Regions from separate parts of the Eisenbergiella sp. OF01-20 genome, predicted to be linked through region 1. Evidence: riboswitches for the same ligand, from Rfam matches in the RefSeq annotation. Region 1 holds a riboswitch; the other holds the start of a gene.
The links. A riboswitch is a leader RNA that binds a small molecule or an ion and turns the genes downstream of it on or off. The one in region 1 is predicted to bind cobalamin.

Region 1 (3,415 bases):
TTGGATCGAACGGTTCCATGTGGACGGCTGGCGGCTGGACGTGGCAAACGAGGTGGATAAGAATTTCTGGCGCCGCTTCCGTGCGGCGGTGCGCGAAGCGGATCCGGATGCCGTTTTGATTGGGGAGGTCTGGGAAAATGCCCGGGACTGGCTGAAGGGTGACCTGTTTGATTCCGTTATGAACTATGATTTCCGAAAACACTGCAGGGATTTTTTCGCACTGGAAAAAACAGGGGCGGATGAATTTTTGTGGGGAATGACCGATATGCAGCTGCGGTATCCGTTCCAGGTGACTGCCGGACAGCTGAATCTGCTGGACAGCCATGACGTCGCGCGTTTCCTGGGATTGTGCGGGGGAGACTATGGCCGGTGGCAGGCGGCTTTTCTGTATCTTTGCATGGCTCCCGGCGTGCCTGGCGTTTTTTACGGGGATGAAAAGAAAATTACAGGGATCCGGGAAATGGAATACAGACAGGGAATGCCCTGGGAAGCGGATCATACCGATTCGGAACGTTTTGTGAAAGAAGTCCTGCGCATCCGCAGGGACTGGATAGCACCGGAGGATGAATGGCGGGCTGTCTATGGGGGACACAAAGACAGGCTGCTGGTGTTTGAAAGGTACGGCGCACATACGGTGCGTGTGATAATCCATTTGGGCGAAACCCCTGCCGACGCGGAGCGCTTCCTGCACGGCGGGCAGATTCTCCTCCTGAAAGGGGCGGTTTCCCAGATGCTGGAAAAAAATGGATTTGCCGTATTATTGATGCAATAAACTTTTGCAAATTAGCATTGAACATTTCTCTTCTTAATGGTATACTTTGGGAAATGAAATTTGCAGTTACCAAGAAGGTACTGTATTGTTATAACATAGGATAAAAAGGTGCCCGGTGCTGCCATATGGCGCATCGGGATAATAGGGAACCGGGTGGGAATCCCGGACGATCCCGTCGCTGTAAGAGTGTAGTATTTTCCAGCCGCCAGGCAGTCACTGTGGAAATGGGAAGACGGAAAATACGGAAGTGCTTAAGTCAGAAGACCTGCCTTTTTATCAGGCTTTATAAGAACTGCGATGGACAGGTACTTATGAATCAGCTCCTTTGGGGGCTTATTTGTGTCAGCTGTTTGTACACGCAGAGAGGAATATCTGTGGTACAGGCAGTTTTTTTATTTCCGCGGGAAACCTGCCGGGAGAAACGGCGGCGCATCCAAATCCGGGAAGGAACCTGTACGACAGGAATGGGAAGAAATGAAAATTGACTATTATGCATATCACTCAGGCATGAGCGGCTGGAACGCAGGAGGGAAGCTGCTGCTGGCCGTGGGGACGCTGTGTCTGACCATAGCTCTTGATAAGCCGGCAGTCTCTCTGTTTGTCCTGCTGACCATGAGCCTGCTGACGCTGGTTAAGGGGAGGATCCCCGGGAAAGCTTACCTGCATTTCCTGTCCGTTCCCCTGGCCTTTGTGATCGTCAGCGGGACGGCTATTGCGGTGGAATTCGGAAAAAGTCCGCTGGGGGATTGGAACCTGCGGGTATTCTTTTTCTACCTTTGCTTATACAGGAGCAACATCCTGCTGGCGGGAGCCGTGTTCCTGAAGGCTATGGCGGGAATCAGCGCGCTGTATATGCTGTCCCTTTCCACACCGGTGAATCAGCTTGTGCTCGTCCTGCAAAGGCTTCATCTGCCTTCCCTGCTTGTGGAGCTGATGAATCTGATATACCGGTATATCTTTATTTTAATCGACGCCGCGGATCAGATGCAGACGGCGGCAAAAGCCCGTTTCGGTTACGGCAGCTTCCGGCAGTCTGTCAGGAGCTTTGCGCTGGTCGCGGGTAATTTATTCCTGGTATCCCTGAAAAAAGCGGGAACCTATTACGACGCCCTCCTTTCCAGGGGCTACGAAGGCCGGCTGGAATTTTTGACGGAAGAAACGGCGCCGACCGCAGGACAGATGGTATTTACGGGAGCCTATCTTCTGGCAGTGCTGCTGCTGGGGCTTGCGGTATGACCAGATAAAACACCTGGCAGGAGGATGACAGGATGAGCGACGAACAATTGCTGGAAGTAAAGGCTTTATCTTTTTCCTATGAGGAAGAGCCTGTGTTAAAGGATATCAGCCTCATGGTCCGCCGGGGCGAAAAAATCGCGGTGATGGGTTCAAACGGAGCGGGGAAATCCACTTTTTTCCTGAATCTTAACGGCGTTTTACAGCCGGATACCGGAGAGATCTATCTGAACGGGCGTAAAATCGGGAAAAAGGAGGTGGGGCTGCTCCGCAGACAGGTGGGGTTTGTTTTCCAGGATGCGGACAGCCAGATCATCGCCTCCAATGTGCGGGCGGAAATATCCTTCGGTCCCATGAACCTGGGGCTGGACAGAAAAGAGGTAATCCGCCGGGTGGACAGCGCCGTTTCCTATCTGGAGCTGGAAGCCCTGCAGCAGCGGGCGCCTCACTATCTCAGCGGCGGGGAAAAGAAACGGGTGAGTATCGCGGATATCCTGGCGATGGAGCCGGAACTGCTCATCTTCGATGAACCTATGGCAGCGCTGGACCCGGTGAATGCACAGAAGGTGGAAGCCATTCTGGGAAAGCTTCATCGGGATGGAAAGACGCTGCTGATAGCGACCCATGATGTGGATTTCGCCTGGCGGTTCGCGGACAGGATCCTGGTATTATGTGACGGGAGACTGCTTGCGGACGGGACACCGGCTGAAATATTCAGACAGACTGCAGTGATGGAACAGGCGCATTTGACGAAGCCATCTATCATGGTGATCTGGGATGCCCTGATACAAAAAGGGCTGGCAGCGGAGGATAGTAATTATCCCGTAACCCCACAGCAGGCAGCGCAGAGAATTGCAGCCTGCACAAATGAGAGAGGAGAGAAGGAATGACAGAGAAACAGAAGAAGGTATTAAAACTGAGCATTGCATTTGCGGTATCCTTTGCCGTATATCCTGCGGCAAACGCCATGCACATCATGGAGGGGTACCTCCCTGCGGGCTATTGTATTGCATGGGGCGTGATTTGCCTGCCCTTTCTGGTAAAGGGCTTTTTCAACATCCGGAAACAGTTCCGGGAAAACAAAAAGGCCATTACCATGCTGGCTATGGCCGGCGCTTACATTTTCGTCCTGTCCGCACTGAAAATCCCATCGGTAACGGGAAGCTGCTCCCACATGACCGGAACCGGGCTGGGAGCGATATTATTCGGGCCCAGCACGGTGAGCATCCTGGGTATCATTGTCCTTTTATTCCAGGCGATCCTTCTGGCCCATGGAGGCCTGACCACCCTGGGGGCGAATACCTTTTCCATGGCGATTGCAGGCCCTTTTGCGGCATACGGGATTTATCTGCTGTGCAGGAAATGCAGGGTGAATAAAATGGCCGGCATTTTCCTGGCGGCTTTCCTGGG
Region 2 (3,415 bases), 120 kb from region 1:
GGGACAGGATGGTGGAAGGAGAGAGCAGGCTGGAGCAGCGGGCAGGCGCGCTGGACGGTGCGGCATCTGGCATCCTTATGGGAGGGGCTTATGTGTTTGTGGTTCTGCGTTCACTGCAGGGTGCTCTTTCAGCAGGGGCAGTGGTTCTTTTTGCTTCCAGTATATACCGTTTCTCCGAAAGTCTGAAAATACTCGCTAAAAGCCGTAGTGAAATCCTGATGAATGCAAGACGCATGGAGAGTACCTTTGCTTATCTTGATCTTCCCGGTCTGCTGGAGGGCGGATGCCTTCCCGCAGGTATGGAAGCGGGAAAAGGTGAGATTGAGTTCCGGGATGTATCCTTTACCTATCCCGGAGCAGGAAAACCCGCATTGTCCCATGTGTCCTTCCGCCTGCATCCTGGCGAAAAAACGGCAGTGGTAGGAATGAACGGCAGCGGAAAGACCACACTGGTAAAGCTGCTCTGCCGCTTGTACGATCCATCCGAAGGAAGCATCCTGCTGAATGGGACGGACATCAGGGAATATGAATATGAGGAATATATGCGGCTGTTTTCGGTAGTGTTTCAGGATTTCAAACTTCTGGCTCAGCCTTTGGGAGAAAATGTAGCTGCGGCACAGGAATATCAGCAGGAGAGGGTATGGGAATGCCTTAAGAAAGCAGGATTTGCTGCCCGCCTGGAGCGGATGAAGAAGGGACTTGCCACCAGTCTGTACCGGGATTTGGATGAAGAGGGTGTGGAGGTGTCTGGTGGTGAAGCACAGAAGATTGCATTAGCCAGAGCATTGTATAAAGATGCGCCGATAGTGGTTCTGGATGAACCTACCGCCGCTCTGGATCCCATATCAGAGCATGAAATATACAGCGGTTTCCATAGGCTGATTGGTGATAAAACCGCGGTTTTTATATCCCATCGCCTTTCTTCCTGCCGTTTTTGCGACTACATACTGGTTTTTCATGAAGGAGAACTTGTGCAGCGTGGAAATCATGAGGAACTACTGAAAGAGGATAAGGGTAAATATGCTGTCATGTGGCAGGCACAGGCCAGGTACTATGAGGAAGACGGAGCGGACAGAAGTGCAGCGAACGGGGGAGCATAAAGATAACACTTCAGGCAAGATCGAACTGTTACGTATGTTTTCTTTCAAAAGGTAAAATAAACGATTGCCTCTGGCCTGTTTCCGTAATATAATCGAGAAAGAAAATTTTATAAAAAATGAAGAGGTGCCTGCCGGCCAGACCGCGCAGGATAATAGGGAAAAGGGTGCAAAGCCCTTGCGGTCCCGCCGCTGTAACGGAGGAGTCGTATCAGAGAATGCCACTGGGAAACCGGGAAGGACGGATACGATGAGGATACCGGAGCCAGAAGACCTGCCTTTCATGATGGGGAACATGGGAAGAGTGCTCCCCGCATCGGTTACGAGCGATGGCCGGGTGCGAAAAGCGGTCCTTTTCCAGGGGAAGATGACAGATCTGTTTTTTAAACCGGCTTTCGTATGCGTTATGCTGCGGGAGGCGGTATTTTTTTATGCAGGCACAAAAGGCCGTGAACAGCAACGGTGCCGGGCCATGAAAAGGAGAAAGCATGAAACAGAAGAAAAAAACAGGCATATTGGCAGTCAGCTTCGGAACAAGCTATGAGGATTCCTGCCGGTGTACCATTGGGGCGCTGGAGGCGGATTTTAAAAGGGTATTTTCACATATGCCTGTAAAAAGGGCGTTTACCAGTACAATTATCATGCGCATATGGAAGGAAAGAGGGGTGGAAATCCCCGATACCATGCAGGCGCTCGCCCAAATGGCGGAGGAAGGGATCGAGGAGGTTCTTATCCAGCCCACCCATCTTCTGGCCGGGGAGGAATACGAAAAGCTCTGTGCCCAGGCGGAAGGGTTCCGGGGGCGTTTCAGACGGATGGAAATCGGTGTGCCTCTGCTTAACGATGAGGAGGATCTGAAAAGTGTTGCCGCTTTTTATGCCGAACATTTTCCAAGGGAAGAGGGAGAAGCCCTGGTGCTGATGGGGCATGGATCCCGTCATGAAAACAATGCCGTTTATGCCCGGCTCCAGGATATCTGGAACCGGATGGGCTGTACCGATGTATTCCTGGGGACTGTGGAGGCCAGCCCGGATCTGGAAGAGGTAACGGCGCTCCTTCAAAAGAACGGATACCGGAAGGCGGTAATGACTCCGCTCATGCTGGTCGCAGGGGATCATGCCCATACGGACATGGCGGGGAACGGGCCGGGCAGCTGGAAACGCCTGCTGGAGTCCCAGGGGATTCGGGTGCGGTGTGTGGTGAAGGGAATGGGGGAATACCCGGAAATACGCAGTTTGTACATCCGCCATTTACAAAAGCTGGAGGAAAAAAATACGGGTGTGCTTTATGGTGTCAGTGTTGGCCCGGGCGATCCGGAACTGATTACGCTCAAGGCGGTGCGCCTGATAAAGGAGTGCCCTGTACTGGCAGTGCCCCGTACCCGGGGAGAAAACACACTCGCTCTTTCTATTGTCATGCAGACCGCCGATATCCGGGGAAAAGAAATCGTCTATACGGATTTCCCCATGACCAGGGATAAGGAAATCCTGGCAAAGAATTATGAGAGAATAGCAGAGCTGCTTGCGGAATATCTGGAACAGGGGAAAAATGTGGCCATGCTTACGATTGGGGACATTTCCATTTATTCCACATTTTCCTATGTGGGGGAACGGGCGGCGCAGGCCGGTTACCCGGTAAGGATATGCGCCGGTGTCCCCTGCTTTTGTGATATTGCCGCCAAAACCGGGAAACCTCTTGTTTCCGGTTCCCAGGTCCTGATGGTGATACCCGCAGGAAAAGAAGAACTGGAGCCGTATATGGCCCTGGAGGGTACCAAGGTATTGATGAAAAGCGGAGGAAAGCTGGGGAAGCTGCGGCAGTACCTTGCCGAAAAAGGACTGGAGGACAGGGCGCTCATCGCGGAAAACTGCGGGCTTCCGGGAGAACATTTTCTGCCTGCGACGCAGGAAATACCGGAGGGCAGCAGTTATTTTACCACAGTGGTGATAAGATAGCCTGCAAAGTGTGCCGGTTATTCCCGCGGGCAACGAGCCAAACGGATGCACTTGTGCATCCACTTGGCGACTGCCGCGAGGGTCAAATACCACCGCAGCAAGCTGACGGGGTATTTGATTTCACCACAGTTCCTGAGAGGAGAGACGGTTTTGCTGGAACAGTATGTATTTAAAAACCAGAAACGATTGCGCTGCGGTTATACGACCGGATCCTGTGCCGCTGCCGCAGCGAAAGCCGCCGTACAGATGCTGCTGGGCGGGGGAAGGACGGAAGCCGTGGAACTGGTTACCCCATCCGGGCAGACGCTTTTTCTGGATGTGGAGGATATCCGGGAAGAAGAGGGAAGGGTATGCTGCGCCGTC

Region 2: linked by a shared signal. The riboswitch ahead of cobI (precorrin-2 C(20)-methyltransferase) and the one ahead of cbiQ (cobalt ECF transporter T component CbiQ) in region 1 are both predicted to bind cobalamin.

Annotation. Positions count from the first base shown of each region.
Region 1 is NZ_QUES01000006.1:104,292-107,706, forward strand. Features, by position in the region: gene DXA36_RS10110 (glycoside hydrolase family 13 protein) at 1-772, shown strand, start outside; cobalamin riboswitch at 862-1,059, shown strand; gene cbiQ (cobalt ECF transporter T component CbiQ) at 1,112-2,008, shown strand; gene DXA36_RS10120 (energy-coupling factor ABC transporter ATP-binding protein) at 2,041-2,895, shown strand; gene DXA36_RS10125 (energy-coupling factor ABC transporter permease) at 2,892-3,415, shown strand, end outside.
Region 2 is NZ_QUES01000006.1:225,014-228,428, forward strand. Features, by position in the region: gene DXA36_RS10645 (ABC transporter ATP-binding protein) at 1-1,100, shown strand, start outside; cobalamin riboswitch at 1,206-1,393, shown strand; gene cobI (precorrin-2 C(20)-methyltransferase) at 1,586-3,052, shown strand; gene cbiD (cobalt-precorrin-5B (C(1))-methyltransferase CbiD) at 3,203-3,415, shown strand, end outside.